Regions from separate parts of the Pseudomonas cremoricolorata genome, predicted to be linked through region 2. Evidence: predicted binding sites of a transcription regulator. Region 2 holds the regulator's gene; the other holds the start of a gene.

Region 1 (9,733 bases), 2.3 Mb from region 2:
AGGCTCGAGAGCGAAGCCATTGGCGGTGACGATCTGCCCGTCGGAGTTGAGGTGGAAGGTGCCGTCACGGGTGTATGAGACGGTGCCGTCCGGTTGCAGGACCTGGAAGAAGCCGCGCCCGTTGATCGCCATGTCCAGCGGGTTCTCGGTGGTTTGCAGGCTGCCGGCGGTAAAGCTTTTCTGGGTGCCGACCACGCGCACACCGGTACCGACCTGCAGACCCGAAGGCAGCTCGCTGTCCTGGGTCGACTGGGCACCGGGCTGGCGCTTGACCTGGTACAGCAGGTCCTGGAATTCAGCGCGGTCACGCTTGAAGCCGGTGGTGGAAACGTTGGCCAGGTTGTTGGAAACCACGGTCAGGTTGGTGTCCTGGGCGGACAAGCCGGTCTTGGCGACCCACAGAGCCGGAAGCATTCAGTATTCTCCTGGTGCGCCTGTTTTACGGCGCACGTTCAAGTGTGATCAGCCGATTTGCAAAACACGCGCCATGGCTTCATCGCCTTCCTTGGCCGCGTTCATCATCTTGATGTGCAGCTCGAACTGGCGAGACAGCGACAGCATCGAGGTCATTTCTTCCACTGCGTTGACGTTGCTCGCTTCGAGAAAGCCAGACACCACGCGCACGTTGACGTCGGCATCGGCCGGCTGGCCGCTGCTGGTGTGGATCAGGCCATCGAGGCCCTTCACCAGCCCTTTTGTGTCGGGATTGACCAGCTTGATGCGGTCGACCTGAGCCATCACCCGCGGGTCTTCACCCATGGCGCGGATGCTGATGGTGCCGTCGTCACCCACCTCGACCTTCTGCTCCGGCGGCACGGCGATCGGGCCGCCGTTACCCAGCACCGGCATGCCGTTGCCGGCACGCAGCACGCCGAGGGCGTCGATGTTCAGGCTGCCGGTGCGCACATAAGCCTCGCTGCCGTCGGGCGCCTGCACGGCCATGAACCCAGAGCCCGAAACGGCCACGTCCAGCTCGCGCCCGGTCTCGATCATCGCCCCAGCGGAGAAGTCGGTGGCCGGCCGCTCGGTCATGGCGTAGGCGCGCGACGGAAAGCTGTCACCGAACACCGGCATCGATCGCGCCTGCTCCAGATCACGCTGGAAACCGGTGGTGGAAATGTTCGCCAGGTTGTTGGCATGGGCCTGCTGGGCCAATGCGTTCTGGCTGGCGCCGGTCATGGCCACGTAAAGCATCTTGTCCACGGATGATCCTCTGTGTTCGAAGCGCAACGTTGTCGCTGTGCTCGGCATCAAGCAAGGATCGAACCAACTTGGCGAAAGCCTTGTTTTACGGGGGTTCGAGCAGGACAGAGAGCGTCAGAGTGTCGGTTTGCTGGCAACTTCTTGCCAGGCGCCGGCAAGCCGGCTCAGCGCGGCCGGCAGCCGGCGTTGTCGAAGGGCCCGGCATGCCACACCCAGCCCTCGCCTGGCTTGTGCTGGCTGCACAGGTAGCGGCCGGTGAGCTTGCTTTGCCACAGCTGAAAAGGCGCAGGCGCGGCCTGTACCCAGGCATGGCCGAGCAGCAGGCAGAACACGCTGATGAGAAAGGCTTTTTTCATGAAGGATTCGCGCCGACCCACAAGCCGGTGGCCGCCGTAGCGGCGCACCCGCCTGAAGCCGCGTCACGCCATCTGGATGATGGTCTGCAGGATGGTGTTCTCGGTCGAGATGGTCTTGGCGTTGGCCTGGTAGTTGCTCTGCGCCTTGATCAGGTTGACCAGCTCGCCGGTGAGGTCGACGTTGGAGTCTTCCAGCGCGCCGCCAGTGATCTTGCCCAGGGTGCCGGTGTCCGGCTCGCCCACCACCGGCACGCCGGAGGCATACGACTCTTTCCATGCCGTGCCACCGACCGGGGTCAGGCCCTGCAGGTTGGCGAAGGTGGCCATCGCCACCTGGCCAATGACCTTGTCACGGCCATTGGTGAAGCTGGCGAACAGGTTGCCGCTGGTGTCCACCGCAAGGCCGGACAGCTCACCGGTGGCATAGCCATCCTGGGTCTTGGCGGTGGTCGCCGAGGCGGCGTTGTACTGGGTGGTGGCGAGCATGTCCAGGCGCACCCCGGTCGGGTTGGCCGTGGCGCCGTTGCTCGCCCAGTCGCCCAGGGCGTTCTTGTGACCCGGCACCCAGCCATCGACCTGGAAGGTCTTGTCGGTACCGATCGACAGACCGCCTGTCACCGGACCTGCGGTCATGGCGTCTACATCCAACGAACCATCGGACTTGAACGGCAGGTTGTTGACCAGCGGCGTGGTGTTGGTCGGGTCGGTCGGGTTGCGGCCGTTGACCGTGGTGTACATGGTCCACGAGTTGCTGACCGTGTCACGCACGAAGTACTGATTCAGCTGGTGCAGGTTGCCTTGGCTGTCGTACAGCTCGGTGTTGAACGTATGGTTGTAGCTGTCGACGTCAGCCGGGTTGAACGGGGTGACCTTGGGCGCGGTGGCGGTGGAATTGAGGTTGAGGGTCTCGCTGATCTTCGAGGTCGGCTTGGGCGCCAGGTTCGAAGTGTCGATCTGCAGATCGGTCAGCGCACCACGCACCACCTTGCCCTCGGCATCGACAGGATAACCCTGCAGATTGGCACCAGAGGCATTGACGATCTTGCCGTCCTTGTCGCTGTAGAACGCGCCGGCGCGGGTGTAGATGCGCGAGCCGTTGTCGTCCATGGCGAAGAAGCCATTGCCGTCGATGGCAAGGTCCAGGCTCTTGCCAGTGCTGACGATGTTGCCCGAGCTGAACATCTGCGATACCGCGGCGGTACGCACGCCGCTGCCGACATCGGTGCGGCCGCTGGTGCCGCGTACCGAGGCCGAATACTGGTCGGCGAACTCGGCGCGCGAGGACTTGAAGCCGGTGGTCGCCACGTTGGCGATGTTGTTACCGGTGACGTTGAGGGCCTTGTTGGCTGCATACAGCCCGCTCAGTCCGATATTGAAAGACATTTACTCACTCCTGCCGACGTCGGTCGGCCCTCAGATTCCGATCACTTGGACTTTCGACAGGGGCACACTGCCCAGCCCTGCCAGGTTCAACATCATTTCGCTGCCGTTGACGCCGGTGGTAACGCTGTTGACCGTGGCTGGCAGGTTGGTGGTCATGGCGGTGGCGGTGCCCTTGATATCGGCCGTGGCCTTGAAGGTGTAGGCACCGGCTGGCGCCACTTCGCCCTTGGCATCGCGGCCATCCCACGTGAACTCGGCCAGCCCGCCGCTCTTGCTGCCCAGATCGAGGGTACGCACCAGGTCGCCCTGGCTGTTGTACACGCCCACCTTGACCGCCGTGCTCGAGGCGCTGAGGTTGACCGAGCCCTTCATGTCCTTGCTGGTATCGACGCTGGCGGTGTCGGTCTGCACCACCACGTTGCGCCCGACCAGCGACGACGCCTGCAAGGCGGTGGACGACTGGAAGCCCTGGAGAATGCTGTTCACCGAGCTGTTCAGGGTCTGCATGCTTTCCAGGCTGCTGAACTGCGCCAGCTGGGCGACGAACTCGCCGTTCTGCTGCGGATCGAGCGGGTTCTGGTTTTTCATCTGGGTCACCAGCAACTGCAGGAACGCGTCCTTGCCCAACGCGCTGCCGGCGGTGCCGCTGCTGGCGTTTGTGGAGGAGCGCTGCTGTTGCAGTGAGGTCAGGTAGCTTGAACCGTTGACGCTGTCTGTGCTGTTCATGGCGATATCCCGCTTACTGACCCAGGGTCAGGACTTTCTGCATCATGGTCTTGGCCGTGTTCATCAGCTCGGCGTTGGTCTGGAACGAGCGGCTGGCGGAAATCATGTCAGCCATTTCCTGCACCACGTTGACGTTGGGGTAGTAGACGTAGCCGTCCTTGTTCGCCGCCGGGTGGTTGGGCTCGTAGCGCGCCTGCAGATCGCTCTGGTCCTCGACGATGCCGGTGACCTGCACGCCGCGTCCGGCCTGGCCCTGGTCCTCGAACAACGATTGCCCGGCGCCGTTTTGCGCCTGCTCGAAGGTGGTGGCGAACACCGGGTGGCGGGCGCGGTAGGTCTGATCGATGCTCGAGGACACGGTTTCGGCGTTGGCGATGTTCGACGCCACGGTGTTGAGCCGGGTGTTCTGCGCGCTCATGCCGCTACCGGCGATATTGAAGACGTTGGCAAGGGACATGGTCACTCTCCGCGCAGGGCCGATACCAGCCCTTTGAATTTGCTGTTGAGCAGAGTGAAGCTGGCCTGGAAGTCCAGCGCGTTTTGCGCATAGTTGGACTGCTCCATCTGCGCATCGACGGTGTTCTGGTCAATCGACGGCTGGGTCGGAATGCGGTACATCAGCGCTTCGTCAGCGCCGCTCAGGCCCTCGGCTTCGATGTGCCTGCCGTTGGTGCGGGTCAGTGCCACGCGGCCGTTGTCCTGCTTCTGCGCCTCGGCTGCCAGCACTGCCGAGAAGTCAAGATCGCGGGCCTTGTAATTGGGCGTGTCGGCGTTGGTGATGTTGTTGGCCAACACCTCAGCCCGCTGGGCGCGAAAATTCATCGCCTGCTGGTGGATGCCGAGCGCCTTGTCGAAGTTGATGCTCATGTCGGGGAACCTGCGCAGGTTGACCGGAAATAGGTTGAGCGAAACTTAGCAAGCGCTGTGCCAAACCGGCAAAAGCCTTGCCGGCCGTGGGGTTGAATGGCTGAGCCGCAACTCTGCTCGCCAGAAAAGCGGCAAAACCCTGCCGCCGGGATGGCAGCAGGCGGCAAAAGCAGGTTGGCGCACGGGGCGCAGCAGAATTTTGACGGGGCGTCAGCAGGTGCTGGTCAGCCAAGGGGGCGCGGCCGCTGTCAAAGCCGCGGCCATGGGGCTCACTTGGCCTGGTAGATGATGCCTGGGCTGCACTGCACCATCTGATAGTGGTCCGGCAGGCCGTTGAGGGCCTCGGAAGCGCCGAGGAACAAATAACCGCCCGGCTTGAGGGTGCCGTGAATGCGCATGAGAATGTCTTTCTTCACCTGGGCCGAGAAGTAGATCAGCACGTTACGGCAGAACACCACATCGAACTTGCCCAGTGCGGCGTAGCTGTCGAGCAGGTTGAACGCACGAAACTCGACGCGGCTGCGAATCGCCGGCTTGACCGCGTAGCGACCGGCGCCCTTGCTGTCGAAATAGCGCTGCAAACGTTCAGGCGACAGGCCGCGGGCAATCGCCAGGCTGTCGTACTCGCCGGTGCGGCAGTTGTTGAGCATCAGCCCGGATAGATCGGTGGCAACGATCTGCGCCCCCATCTTCAACTGGCCAAGGTTGCTGCGCTCGAACTCATCGAGGGTCATCGACAACGAGTACGGCTCCTGCCCCGACGAGCAGGCCGCCGACCAGATGCGCAGACGCTGGCCCGGGTTGTTCTTGATGAACTCGGGAATCACCCGGTTCTTCATCACTTCGAAGGGATAGTTGTCACGAAACCACAGGGTTTCGTTGGTGGTCATGGCATCGACCACCTGCTCGCGCAGACCGCCGCGCGGCTGGGTCTGGATGCGCTGCACCAGCTCGCCGAGGGACTTGATGCCCTGCTGCTCCATCAGTTTGTTGAGGCGGCTGGAAACCAGGTACTGCTTGTTGTCACCCAACAGGATGCCACAGGCTTTTTCCAGGAAGACCCTGAACTGCTCGAAATCTGAAGTCGCCGTAGACACTGTTGCCGCCCCTCTCAAATCACAGGTGCCGGGAGCAGCGCCCCCGGACATTTCAATGTGTTGCCTTGATCCGATCGACCACGCGCTGGGCAAGGTCGTCCGGCTTGAACTTGGCAAGGAAGTCATCCGCACCGACTTTCTTGACCATCGCCTGGTTGAACACGCCGGACAGCGAAGTATGCAGGACGATGTGCAGTTTTTGCATGCGAGGATCGCTGCGAATGGCGGCGGTCAGGGTGTAGCCATCCATTTCCGGCATCTCGATGTCCGAGATCATCATCAGGAATTCTTCTTCCGGATGCTTGCCCTCATCGAGTAAGCCGTGCAGGTAATCCAGCGCCTGACGCCCGTCGTTGAGCGCCACCACTTCGACGCCTACGGTTTGCAGGCAACGGCTGACCTGCTTGCGTGCCACCGAAGAGTCATCGACGGTGAGCACCCGCAGCATGACCGCCTTGTCCTGCACCTCGGCATCGATCACGCCGGCCGACACCGATTCGGAGGTTGGCGCCACTTCGGCCAGCACCTTCTCGACGTCGATGATCTCGACCATCTTGTTATCCACCCGGGTCACCGCGGTCAGGTAGTGGTCGCGGCCCGTGCCACGGGGTGGCGGATGGATCTCCTCCCAGTTCATGTTGACGATGCGTTCTACCGAATGCACCAGAAAGCCTTGGGTCTTGGTGTTGTACTCGGTGATGATCACGAAGCTGTTGCTGATCTCTTCCTGAAGCCCCGGCAGGCCGGTGGCCATGGACAGATCGAGGATCGGAATGGTCGCCCCGCGAATGTTCGCCACACCGCGCACCACCGGGTGCGACTTGGGCAACACGGTCAGCGGCGGGCATTGCAGCACCTCGCGCACCTTGAACACGTTGATGCCGTACAGCTGCGCGCCGTTCAGACGGAACAGCAGCAGCTCAAGACGATTCTGCCCCACCAGCTGTGTGCGCTGATTGACCGAATCCATTACTCCCGCCATGCCAGACTCCTCTACCTTTCAGCCCTGACTACCAAGTCGGCACGGGCTTTGCTTTTTTGAGCGTCATGCACATGAAAACGACGATTTTCCGACGACTGACGCAACTGCTGAGCGCCCCACTGGCGGCTCTGTGCCTGCTGGCACCGGGCGCCAAGGCGCTGGCGCAGGCGTTTACCTCGCCTGAACAGCTTATCGGCGTGACGCAGGGATTTCTTGAGTTCGCCGTCGAGGATTATCTGGCCACCACGCAGACCCCGGGGCGGTATGAAATCGCAGTCAACCCGCTCGACCCACGCCTGCGCATGCCGCAGTGCAGCCAAGCGCTTGACGCCTCGCTGGAAAGTCCGGCGCAGCCGCTGGGCCGAGTGACGGTACGGGTGCGTTGCGCCGGCAGCGGACCCTGGACGGTATTCGTCCCGGCCACCGTGCGCCTGCACCGCGACGTGGTGGTGATGGTGCGCCCGCTCAAGCGCGAAAGCGTCATCGGCGCAGGCGACGTGGCGCTGCGCGAACGTGACGTCGGCACCCTCAAGCAGGGGTTCATCACTGAACTCGATCAGGCGGTGGGCATGAAGCTGCTGCGCCCGACCGTACTCGACCAGGTACTGACGCCGCAGCATCTGGAGCAGGCCGAACTGATTCGCAAGGGCGACCATGTGGTGATCGTCGCCCGCAGCGGCAGCCTCAGCGTGCGCATGCCCGGCGAGGCGCTGAGCAAGGGGGGGCTGGCCGAACAGATTCGCGTACGCAACCTCAATTCCAAGCGGGTCGTGAAGGCACGCGTGACCGCGCCCGGACAAGTGGAAGTCGCCATGTAGGACAAACGCTGGCAGGAACGTGGTGCTTTTCCTAAACTGTGCGGCACCGCACAGTACGTAGCCGTTGATCGAGGTCAACGCAGGAGTGCCTAAAGTTTTGCCTGGGATGGCCGAAAACAAGGCAAGCGTCCATATCCCCAGAGGTTTCCGATCATGGTCATCGACTTCAGTCGTTTGAATAACACACCCGCCCCGAGCGGCGGTGTGCGCGGCAATGCCGCTGCCGGCCCCGCTGAGAAAGCTGCGGGCGCCACCGATGCCAAGCCCGCCAGCGCCACCAGCAGTGGCGAGGCCGTGCACCTGAGCCCCGAGGCCCAGCAGTTGCAGAAAATCACTGACACCCTGCGCGAGCAGCCAGTGGTCGACAGCGCCCGCGTGGCGCAACTGAAGCAGGCCATCGCCGATGGCAGCTATCAGGTCGATGCCGGACGCGTCGCCAGCAAGATGCTCGATTTCGAAGCTCAGCGCTGAGTTCGGCGCGCTGGCCTTCACGGACGCCAACGTAATGAGTGAGCCATGCCCGACACCACCCTGCTGCACCTGATCGAACAGGACATCGCCCCGACCCAGGAGCTGCTCGAGTTGCTGCAAAGCGAAGCCGTGGCCCTGCATGGCCGCGACATGCCGCTGCTGGAGACGATCCTGGCGCGCAAGCAGTCGTTGATCGTGCTGCTCGAACAGCATGGCCGCAGCCGTGCGCAGTTGCTTGGCGAATTGGGTCTGTCGGCCGACCGCGAAGGCGTGCAGGCTCTGGCTGCTCGGTCGGCACAGGGTGAAGTGCTGATGCAGCGCCTCGACCTGCTCAGCCAACTGCTCGACACCTGCCACCAGGTCAACCAGACCAACGGCCGGATCATCCAGGTGCAGCAACACGTCACCTCCAATCAGCTGCGCATCATCATGGGCGGCGAATCCCCTTCCCTGTACGACAGCCGCGGCGGCACCTCGCCAATGGCGCGACACCGGGCACTGAGCCAGGTGTAATCAGCCCCTATCAAGCCGCGCAGCATGCTGGCAAAATGCCGCAACCTGGATGTGTAGCTTTTTGCCTGGAGATTGTTTCCCCGTGTTCAATGACGCCGATGCTCCTCAGCCGCCGAAGGTGCTGACCACTCCCCTGGAGATCACCGCCAACCTTCGCCAACTGCTGGACAGCCACGATCCGCTGATTCTGACCTTCCCCGAACGTAGCCAGCGTTTCCAGAGCTATGTGGTCAAGGTCGACAAGGACAGCGACCTGCTGGCGCTCGACGAATTGATGCCGCGCGATGGCGAACGCTTCATCGAAAGCGGCGAGCCGTTCCGTATCGAAGGCTTCCACGATGGCGTACGCGTGGCCTGGGAATGCAATCATCCGCTGACCATCACCGAAATCGACGGCCACCGCTGCTACCGCGGCCCGCTGCCGAGCGAAGTGACCTACCACCAGCGACGCAATGCATTTCGCGCAGCGCTGAAACTGTCGCAACTGGTCGACATCGTGGTCGACGGCAGCCACCTCGAGGGTGACGGCCCGCTGCGCGGCAAGCTACTGGACATCTCCGCCACCGGCTGCAAATTGCGCTTCGACAGCGATGTGGAAAGCCGCCTGCAACTGGGCCAGGTGTACGAGCGCTTCAAGGCCGCCACCCCGCTGGGCCTTGCCGATGTGATGGTCGAGCTGCGTCACCTGCATTTCGAAGAACGCATCAACACCACCTTTGCCGGGGTGCGTTTCCACAACCTCAACGGCCCCTCGCAGCGCCGGGTGGAAAGCTTCGTCTATCAGTTGCAGCGTGAAGCGCGCCGCTTCGACAAGGATGATTACTGAGTCGGCCATCCAGGGCCAAGGCCCCTTCTAGCTCCAAGCTCCAAGCTGCTAACTCATAACTTGCAGCTTGCAGCTCATCGCTTTCAACTTAAAACGAGATTAATTGTCATTTGCGGTTGATTTTCATGTAGATTCCGCCCCAACGGATTTCACCATGATCAAGGAGACCACCCGCAATGCGTCTGTCCATCCGCCCTTCCATGACCCTCACCCTAGGCCTGTGGGCCTCGGTGTGCAGCCCGCTGTCCCTCGCGCAGGAAAGCAAGGACGCGAAAGAGGAATCCGAACAGCAGGTCCTGGAACTGGACGCCACCGATGTCTATGCCAACAGCCTGGGCAAGACCACCGAGAACAGTGGTTCCTATACCACTGGCAGCATGAGCGCCGCCACGCGCCTGAACCTATCGATCAAGGAAACGCCGCAGTCGGTGTCGGTGTTGTCACGCCAGCAGCTCGATGACTTTCGCTTGAACACCTTGTCCGAAGCCATG
Region 2 (9,733 bases):
TCGGTGAGGTACACCGAACGATGGTGGCCGCCGGTACAGCCAATGGCGATGGTGACGTAGGCGCGGTTGCTGGCGGCGAAGCGTGGCAACCACTTGATGAGATAGGCGGAAATGTCCTGGAACATTTCTTCGACGTCGGGCTGCGCGGCCAAGTAATCGATCACCGGCTGCTCGAGGCCAGAATGGTTGCGCAACTCGGCCTTCCAGTAGGGGTTTGGCAAGCAGCGCACATCGAACACCAGGTCGGCATCCACCGGCATGCCGCGTTTGAAGCCGAACGACTCGACCAGAAATGCAGTGCCGGGCTCGGGCTGGTTGAGCAGGCGCAGCTTGAGTGAGTCGCGCAGTTGGTAGAGATTGAGACGGCTAGTGTCGATTTTCAGGTCAGCCAGGTCGGCGATGGGGCCGAGCAGGCCGCTTTCGTCGCGGATGGCTTCGGCCAGCGAGCGGTTGGCGTTGGTCAGCGGGTGGCGTCGACGGGTTTCGGAAAAGCGTTTGAGCAGGGTGTCTTCGTCAGCGTCCAGATACAGCACGTCACATTGGATGTGCCGTGAGCGGGCTTCTTCGAGCAGGGCAGGGAAGCGCGAAAGATGCCCTGGCAAGTTGCGGGCATCGATGGACACGGCGACTTTCGGCTGTTGCAGTTCGGTATTGAGCAGGATCTTCTCGGCCAATTGCGGCAACAACCCGGCAGGCAGGTTGTCGATGCAGTAATAGCCGTGGTCTTCGAGCACGTTCAGCGCGGTGCTTTTACCGGAGCCGGAGCGGCCGCTGACGATGATCAGACGCATGCTCAGGCCTCGTTCTGCACATCCAGGACGACCTGGTACAGGGCCTCATTGCTATTGGCGGCACGCAGACGTTCGCGCACTTCCTTGCGATCGAGCATGCTGGCTATCTGGCGTAGCAGTTCGAGGTGGGCATCCGTGGCGGCTTCCGGGACCAGCAGCACGAACAACAGGTCGACCGGTGCGCCATCGATGGCGTCGTAATCGATGGGCGAATCGAGGTGCAGCAATGCACTCACCGGCACGCTGCAGCCGGGGAGGCGACAATGGGGGATGGCGATGCCGTTGCCAAAACCGGTGGAACCGAGTTTTTCACGGGCCACCAGTTTTTCGAAGATGTCTTGCATCTCCAATTCTGGAACCTGTTCGGCAATGACCGTGGCGACCTTTTCCAGGGCGCGCTTCTTACTGCCGCCCGGCGCGTTCGCGAGGGAACGGCCGGGGGTCAGGATGGTTTCAAGTCGGATCATGGATGAGAGAGGTCAGCGGGCCGCTGCGCCTTGCAGCAGGCTTTGCTGTTTTTCCTTGTGTTTTTTCAGTTGGCGGTCGAGCTTGTCGGCCAGGGCGTCGATCGCTGCGTACATGTCTTCGTGTTCAGCATTGGCAACCACCTCACCACCTGGAATCTGCAAGGTCGCCTCGACCTTCTGCTGCAGTTTCTCGACCTTCATGATGACCTGCACGTTGGTGATCTTGTCGAAGTGACCCTCCAGACGTTTGAGCTTCTGTTCGACATACTCGCGCAGCGGTGGGGTGACTTCTACATGGTGTCCACTGATGTTGACTTGCATACAGCTTCTCCTTCATTGCCGGTGCAGAAAGTGGCAGGTGTTGCACCTGCCACTGGAACGCGTTGGCACATCCAGCCGCTACATCAGTCGCTTTCGCTCGCTCGAGGGGGCAATGCCCAGAGATTCGCGGTATTTGGCGACGGTGCGACGAGCGACCTGGATGCCTTGTGCTTCCAGTAAACCAGCGATCTTGCTGTCACTCAATGGCTTTTTCTGATTTTCCGCAGCGACCAGTTTCTTGATGATCGCGCGGATCGCCGTGGACGAGCATTCGCCCCCTTCGGCGGTGCTGACGTGGCTGGAGAAAAAGTACTTGAGCTCGTAGATACCCCGCGGCGTATGCATGTATTTCTGCGTGGTCACCCGGGAAATGGTCGACTCGTGCATGCCTACCGCTTCGGCGATGTCGTGCAGCACCAATGGCTTCATCGCCTCGTCGCCCTGATCGAGGAAACCGCGCTGGTGCTCGACGATCTGGGTGGCGACCTTCATCAGGGTTTCATTACGGCTTTGCAGGCTCTTGATGAACCAGCGCGCTTCCTGCAACTGGTTGCGCATGAAGGTGTTGTCGGCGCTGGTGTCGGCGCGACGGACGAAACCGGCGTACTGTGCATTGACCCGCAGGCGCGGCACCGCTTCCTGGTTCAGCTCGACCAGCCAGCGCTCGTTGTGCTTGCGCACGATGACGTCGGGCACCACATACTCGGGCTCGCTCGACTCGATCTGCGAGCCGGGACGCGGGTTGAGGCTCTGCACCAGCTCGATGACCTGACGCAGTTCGTCTTCCTTGAGCTTCATGCGCCGCATCAACTGGCTGTAGTCGCGGCTGCCGAGCAGGTCGATGTAATCGCTGACCAGGCGCTGCGCCTCACTCATCCACGGCGTGCGAGCGGGCAACTGGCGCAGTTGCAGCAGCAGGCATTCGCTCAGGCTGCGCGCCGCGATACCGGCCGGTTCGAACTGCTGGATGCGATGCAGAACCGCTTCGACTTCATCGAGTTCGATATCCAGTTCGGGGTCGAAGCCTGCGCAGATTTCGTCGAGGCTGTCTTCCAGATAGCCCTGGGGATTGATGCTGTCGATGAGGGTCACGGCGATCATGCGGTCGACGTCCGACATCGGTGCCAGATTGAGCTGCCAGAGCAGATGGCTCTGCAGGCTCTCACCGGTGGAGGTGCGGGTGGTGAAGTCCCACTCGTCATCGTCGCTGCTGGGCAGGCTGCTGGCGCTGGTCTGGTAGATGTCCTCCCAGGCCGTGTCCACTGGCAGCTCGTTGGGAATTCGCTCGCTCCACTCGCCGTCTTCGAGGTTCTCGTTGGGCGCGGTGGTTTCCTGGAAGGAGGTGTCTTGCGTCTCGGCGGCCGGCTTGTGTTCGGCGTTGTCGGCCATCGGGTCGTTGCTGTCGAAGTCGTCGCCTTCTTCCTGGCGCTCGAGCATCGGGTTGGATTCCAGGGCTTCCTGAATTTCCTGCTGCAGGTCCAGAGTAGAAAGCTGAAGCAGACGGATGGCCTGTTGCAACTGCGGGGTCATCGTCAGTTGCTGGCCCATTTTTAGGACGAGCGATGGTTTCATGGCTGGGGCTAAATACCTTGTTCGCCGGCGCACAAGCGCCATCCACTACACGAAGGCGCCGCGGCGCCGAGTCTAGCAAGTTGTATGCCTGAAACGCGCGCATTTGCCTAGAGCGCCATGGCAATTAAAGCCGCATTCAGGCCCTTGACACCCGGCTTCGGGCCTTGCCATCTGAGCTCAGAGTCGGAACTCGTGGCCCAGGTAGACCTCCTTGACCAGATCGTTGGCCAAAATCGTGTCCGAATCACCTTCCGCGATCAGTTGACCATCATTGACGATATAGGCCGTTTCGCAGATGTCGAGCGTCTCGCGCACGTTGTGGTCGGTGATCAGCACGCCAATGCCCTTGGCCTTAAGGTGATGAATGATCTGCTTGATATCACCCACGGAAATCGGGTCAACCCCGGCGAAGGGTTCATCGAGCAGGATGAACTTGGGCGCAGTCGCCAGTGCTCGGGCGATTTCAACGCGACGGCGTTCACCGCCGGACAGGCTCATGCCAAGGTTGTCGCGAATATGGCTGATGTGGAATTCCTGCAACAGGCTCTCGAGCTCTTGCCGACGACCTTCCGCATCCAGCTCCTTGCGCGTCTCGAGGATCGCCATGATGTTGTCGGCCACCGACAGCTTGCGGAAGATCGAGGCTTCCTGTGGCAGGTAGCCGATGCCTGCGCGGGCGCGGCCATGCATGGGCTGATGGCTGACGTCGAGGCTGTCGATCAGGACGCGACCCTGGTCCGCCTGGACCAGGCCGACGATCATGTAGAAACAGGTGGTCTTGCCCGCCCCGTTGGGGCCGAGCAGACCGACGATCTGCCCGCTGTCGATCGACAGGCTGACATCGCGCACCACTTGCCGGCCTTTATAGCTCTTGGCCAGGTGCTGAGCTTTGAGAGTCGCCATTTACTCGGCCTTCTTCTTCGGCTGAATGACCATGTCGATCCGCTGACGCGGCGCAGTGACCTTGCCGCCGCGGCCTGCGGTGGCGATCTGCGACTTGGTGTTGTAGACGATCTTCTCGCCCTCGGTGGTGTTGCCTTCGTTCTCGACCTTGGCGCGGTCGGTGAGCACCACCAGGTCTTTCTGCGCCTGGTACTGGATGGTCACGGCCCAGCCTTTCATCTTGTCGGGCTTGGCGGCGTTCTGCTGCTGTTCGAAGTACGCCAGGTTGCCCACCGAGGTCACGACGTCGATGTCGCCGGACTGGGCACGGGTGATGGTGACGGTGTTGCCTTTGATCATCATCGAACCTTGGGTGATGATCACATCGCCGGTATAGGTGGCGACGCCTTGTTTGTCATCCAAATGGGCGTTGTCGGCCTGGATGCGGATCGGCTTGTCACGGTCGGTCGGCAGGGCCCAAGCGCTCGCGCTTCCCAGTGCTGCGCTCAGGCTGAGCAAAAAGGGGAGGGTTTTAACGAGCCTCATACTGTCCTCTTACGTTGGACAGCAGGTCCATCCTGCCGTCTTTCAGGTACGCTTTCATTCCTTTACCCGTAGTCGTCCCACCGGCGCCGTCGATTCTAACGGCTTGCTCGGTCTGCGCATATTGCTTCTGCGGGAACACGGTCATGCGGGTACTGGTGATCAGGGTATTGCGGTTCTGTTCATCGGTGCGCGAAATACGCACCGAGTCTATCAGTTCCACCTCGGTGCCATCGGGATTGACCTCGGCCCGTTCGCTTTGCACATGCCATGGAAACGTCGTGCCTCGGTACATCTGCAGGTCAGGTTTGCTGACCAGGGTCATTTCGCTGACCTTGACGTGTTCGATCCTGTCGGCAGTCATTTCGTACTGGCGTTTGCCGTCGGGCAGGAACTGCACGCTGTGGGCGTTGATTGCATAGTAGTCGATGGCGTTCTCATCGACCTGCGCGACTGGCTTGTCGTCGAGAAAGCTTTCCGGGCTGACGTTCCAGTAGCCGACCGCGGCGAACAAGACGGCTATCACGCTGAACAGCGCAATGTTTCTGGCTTTTTTGCTAAGCATGTGCGGCTCTACAGGTAGTGGGCGTTGGCGAATCCGGGGGCACCGGGCCGCGTGGAGGGCGCGCAAGGCGCCACGTCGTGCCTGGGCTCAGGGCGTTGGAGCCAGCGACAGGTAGCGAGGTTCAGTTCCTGCGGGCTGCGAACCGGCGATTGCGATGGGTGGGACATTACATCACCCCCGCGCGCAACAGGTCGTGCATGTTCAGCGCGCCGATCGGGCGGCCACTGCCGTCCGTCACCACCAGGGCGTTGATCTTGTGCTGCTCCATGAGTTTCAGGGCTTCGGCGGCCAGGGCCTGGGCCTGCACGGTCTTGCCGTGCACGGTCATCACCTGCTCGATGGGCGTGGTGTGAACATCGATGCTGCGATCCAGGGCCCGCCGCAGGTCACCATCGGTGAACACCCCGGCCAGGGCTCCGTCGGCCTCGAGCACCACGGTCATGCCCAGGCCCTTGCGCGACATTTCGAACAGGGCGTCCTTGAGCAGGGTGCCGCGTTGCACATGGGGCAGCCTGGCATCGGCATGCATGACATCCTCGACTTTCAGTAGCAGGCGCCGACCCAGCGCACCGCCTGGATGCGAGAACGCGAAATCTTCGGCGGTGAAGCCGCGTGCTTCGAGCAGGGCAATGGCCAGGGCGTCGCCAAGTACCAACGCGGCGGTGGTCGAGGAGGTGGGCGCGAGATTGAGCGGGCAAGCTTCGTGCTCGACCCGCGCGTCGAGGTTGGCCTCGGCGGCCTGGGCCAGGATCGAATCGGGGTTGCCGGTAAGGCTGATGAGCGGGATGCCCAGACGTTTGACCAGGGGCAGCAGGGTCAGGATCTCGGCCGTGGTGCCCGAATTGGACAGGGCCAGGATCACGTCTTCGCGGGTGATCATGCCCATGTCGCCGTGACTGGCTTCGGCCGGATGAACGAAGAACGCCGGAGTGCCGGTACTGGCCAGGGTGGCGGCGATCTTGTTGCCGATATGCCCTGACTTGCCCATGCCCAGGACGATGACGCGGCCCTTGCTGGCCAGGATCAGCTCGCAGGCTCGCACGAAACGTGCGTCGATGCGGGCCTCGAGGCCCTGTACGGCTTCGAGCTCCAGGCGCAAGGTGCGCTGGGCGGATTGGACAAGCTCGAGGGTTCTGCTCATGGTCGAAAATAGAGTTCGCGGGAAAGGCGGCGATTATAGCTGCAATGCACGAAACCCTCACCTTTGATCGTCAGCATGAAACTTTATAAAGCTGTCTATGGCCTGAATGACACCGGCGATAGCCTTGGGATGGGCCTCCCAGCAGTGGTATAGTTCGCGGCTATCCGGCCCGCCAGGGATGCGTGTGTCTTCCACCTGAAGGCGTGCGTCCATGAAGACGAGGCTGTATCGCAAGGAGTCTAGATGAGTGGGGATAGCGCCTACGCGGTCGAGTTGAAGGGTCTGTCCTTCAAGCGCGGTTCGCGCAGTATTTTCAACGACGTCGACATACGTATTCCTCGTGGCAAAGTCACCGGCATCATGGGGCCGTCCGGCTGCGGCAAGACCACGTTGCTGCGTCTGATGGGCGCGCAGTTGCGCCCTTCGGCAGGTGAAGTGTGGGTCGGTGGGCAGAATCTGCCGAGCCTGTCGCGCAATGACCTGTTCGACGCGCGCAAGCAGATGGGCGTGCTGTTCCAGAGCGGTGCACTGTTCACCGACCTGGACGTGTTCGAGAACGTGGCCTTCCCGCTGCGCGTGCACACCGAGCTGCCCGAGGAAATGATCCGCGATATCGTGCTGATGAAGCTGCAGGCCGTTGGGCTGCGCGGTGCCATTGGCCTGATGCCCGATGAGTTGTCCGGGGGGATGAAGCGCCGTGTCGCGCTGGCCCGGGCCATCGCGCTCGACCCGCAAATTCTCATGTACGACGAGCCGTTCGTGGGCCAGGACCCGATCGCCATGGGCGTGTTGGTGCGCCTGATTCGCCTGCTCAACGACGCCCTGGGCATCACCAGTATCGTGGTGTCCCATGACCTTGCCGAAACCGCCAGCATCGCCGACTACATTTATGTCGTAGGCGATGGTCAGGTGCTGGGGCAGGGCACCCCGGCCGAGCTGATGGGCTCGGATAACCCGCGTATTCGCCAGTTCATGAAGGGCGATCCCGACGGCCCGGTGCCATTTCACTTTCCTGCGCCTGACTATCGCGCCGATCTGCTGGGGGCGCGTTGATGCGCAACACTTCCATACTCGAACGCATCCGTCTGTTTGGCCGCGCCGCCATCGACATCGTCGCCGTTCTGGGCCGCTCGTGCCTGTTCCTCGGCCATGCCCTGGTGGGGCGTGGCGGGATCGGCGGTGGTTTCTCGCTGCTGGTCAAGCAGCTGTACTCGGTCGGCGTGCTGTCGCTGGCGATCATCGCCGTGTCGGGCGTGTTCATCGGCATGGTGCTGTCGCTGCAGGGCTACAGCATCCTCACCAAGTACGGTTCGGAGCAGGCGGTCGGGCAGATGATCGCCCTGACCCTGCTGCGTGAACTGGGGCCGGTGGTCACCGCACTGCTGTTCGCCGGCCGTGCCGGCTCGGCGCTGACGGCGGAAATCGGCAACATGAAGTCGACCGAGCAGTTGTCGAGCCTGGAAATGATCGGCGTCGATCCGCTCAAGTACATCGTCGCGCCACGTCTGTGGGCCGGCTTCATTTCCCTGCCGTTGCTGGCGCTGATCTTCAGCGTGGTCGGCATCTGGGGCGGCTCGTGGGTCGCCGTGGACTGGCTGGGGGTCTATGAGGGCTCGTTCTGGGCCAACATGCAGAACAGCGTGTCGTTCAGCGGCGACGTGCTCAATGGGGTGATCAAGAGCCTGGTATTCGCCTTCGTGGTGACCTGGATCGCCGTATTCCAAGGCTATGACTGCGAGCCCACGTCCGAGGGGATCAGTCGCGCCACGACCAAGACCGTAGTTTACGCCTCGCTGGCCGTCCTGGGTCTGGACTTCATTCTGACCGCCTTGATGTTTGGAGACTTCTGATGCAAAACCGCACCCTGGAAATCGGTGTCGGCCTGTTCCTGCTGGCCGGGATTCTGGCGTTGTTGCTCCTCGCGCTCCGCGTCAGCGGGCTGTCTGCGAGCCCTGCGAGCGACACCTACAAAGTTTATGCCTATTTCGACAATATCGCCGGTCTTACGGTCAGAGCCAAAGTGACCATGGCGGGTGTGACCATCGGCAAGGTCACCGCCATCGATCTGGATCGCGACAGTTACACCGGGCGAGTCACCTTGCAGTTGGAGCAGAGCGTCGACAACCTGCCGACCGACTCCACTGCTTCGATTCTCACCGCCGGCCTGCTGGGCGAGAAGTACATCGGCATCAGCGTCGGTGGCGAAGATCAGGTGCTCAAGGAAGGCAGTACCATCCACGACACCCAGTCATCGCTCGTGCTCGAAGACCTGATCGGCAAATTCCTGCTCAATTCGGTCGGCAAAGAAGCCAAAGAAGCCCCCCCAGCTAATTAAGGAGTCTCCATGATTTCGATTCTGCGACGTGGCCTGCTGGTGCTGTTGGCAAGCCTGCCCATGCTGGCCATGGCGGCACCAGGCCAATCGGCCCATGAGGTGATCACCAGCACCACCGACGCGCTGTTGTCCGACCTGAAGGCCAACAAGGAGCGTTACCGCTCCGACCCTCAGGCCTTCTACAACTCGCTCAACAGCATTCTGGGGCCAGTGGTCGATGCCGATGGCATTTCCAGGAGCATCATGACCGTCAAGTATTCGCGCAAGGCGACCCCTGCGCAGATGCAGCGCTTCCAGGAGAACTTCAAGCGTAGCCTGATGCAGTTCTATGGCAACGCCCTGCTCGAGTACAACAACCAGGGCATCACCGTGGACCCTGCGCGCAGCGATGATGGCGAACGCGCCAGCGTGACCATGAAGGTGGCCGGCAACAACGGCGCGACCTATCCGGTGCAGTACACCCTGGTCAAGCTGGGCAGCGAGTGGAAGGTGCGCAACGTGATCGTCAACGGCATCAACATCGGCAAGCTGTTCCGTGACCAGTTCGCTGACGCCATGCAGCGCAACGGCAACGACCTCGACCGCACCATCGACAACTGGGCCGGTGAAGTGGCCAAGGCCAAGCAGACCGCCGACAGCTCGCCGGACAAGGAAGTGCAATGAACCAGGCGGGTGTAAGCATGACCGAGCAAGGCGTTCTGCGCCTGACCGGTGTGCTCGACTATCGCAGCGGGCCTGCGCTGCGCAAGCAGGGGGCGGTGCTGATCGCCGCCTGCAAGGGCCCTCAGGTGGTGCTCGACTGCAGCGCGGTGAGCCACTCCAGCAGCGTCGGTCTCTCGCTGTTGCTAGGCTTCCTGCGTGATATCACCGGCGCCGGCAAGTTCTGCGAGCTGCGTGGCTTGCCCCAGCACATGCGAGAAATCGCCGAGGTCTACGATCTCGATCAAGTGCTGGCCGACTTCTGAGTCGGCCAGCAGCGCAGCCCCCCGGTCAGCGCGCCCGCTGTTGGGCTTCGCAGGCGGGGGGCTTTTTTGTATCATGGCCGACCCCCGCGCACTGGGCGCCGATTGAGGTTGAACATGCAGGCCGTAGACGTTAAGAGCTTCCTTGAAGAGA

What was found. The regulator sigma-54, encoded in region 2, starts transcription at its own class of promoters, with help from an activator protein. The targets are predictions, from matches to a motif close to ANTGGCATNNANNTTGCTNT.
Region 1: a site for sigma-54 is predicted at 4,581-4,600, ahead of flgB (flagellar basal body rod protein FlgB). Genes of this name have one in related genera too.

Annotation. Positions count from the first base shown of each region.
Region 1 is NZ_CP009455.1:2,784,674-2,794,406, reverse strand. It holds gene flgG (flagellar basal-body rod protein FlgG) at 1-414, opposite strand, end outside; gene flgF (flagellar basal-body rod protein FlgF) at 463-1,203, opposite strand; gene LK03_RS12340 (hypothetical protein) at 1,368-1,559, opposite strand; gene flgE (flagellar hook protein FlgE) at 1,623-2,942, opposite strand; gene LK03_RS12330 (flagellar hook assembly protein FlgD) at 2,973-3,668, opposite strand; gene flgC (flagellar basal body rod protein FlgC) at 3,682-4,125, opposite strand; gene flgB (flagellar basal body rod protein FlgB) at 4,128-4,535, opposite strand; gene cheR (protein-glutamate O-methyltransferase CheR) at 4,805-5,632, opposite strand; gene LK03_RS12310 (chemotaxis protein CheV) at 5,685-6,614, opposite strand; gene flgA (flagellar basal body P-ring formation chaperone FlgA) at 6,680-7,432, shown strand; gene flgM (flagellar biosynthesis anti-sigma factor FlgM) at 7,586-7,903, shown strand; gene LK03_RS12295 (flagella synthesis protein FlgN) at 7,949-8,416, shown strand; gene LK03_RS12290 (flagellar brake protein) at 8,466-9,242, shown strand; gene LK03_RS12285 (TonB-dependent siderophore receptor) at 9,419-9,733, shown strand, end outside.
Region 2 is NZ_CP009455.1:345,743-355,475, reverse strand. It holds gene rapZ (RNase adapter RapZ) at 1-791, opposite strand, end outside; gene ptsN (PTS IIA-like nitrogen regulatory protein PtsN) at 794-1,258, opposite strand; gene hpf (ribosome hibernation-promoting factor, HPF/YfiA family) at 1,271-1,579, opposite strand; gene LK03_RS01595 (RNA polymerase factor sigma-54) at 1,658-3,151, opposite strand; gene lptB (LPS export ABC transporter ATP-binding protein) at 3,329-4,054, opposite strand; gene lptA (lipopolysaccharide transport periplasmic protein LptA) at 4,055-4,579, opposite strand; gene lptC (LPS export ABC transporter periplasmic protein LptC) at 4,566-5,141, opposite strand; gene LK03_RS01575 (KpsF/GutQ family sugar-phosphate isomerase) at 5,308-6,282, opposite strand; gene LK03_RS01570 (ATP-binding cassette domain-containing protein) at 6,526-7,335, shown strand; gene mlaE (lipid asymmetry maintenance ABC transporter permease subunit MlaE) at 7,335-8,132, shown strand; gene mlaD (outer membrane lipid asymmetry maintenance protein MlaD) at 8,132-8,617, shown strand; gene LK03_RS01555 (MlaC/ttg2D family ABC transporter substrate-binding protein) at 8,627-9,280, shown strand; gene LK03_RS01550 (STAS domain-containing protein) at 9,277-9,582, shown strand; gene LK03_RS01545 (BolA family protein) at 9,697-9,733, shown strand, end outside.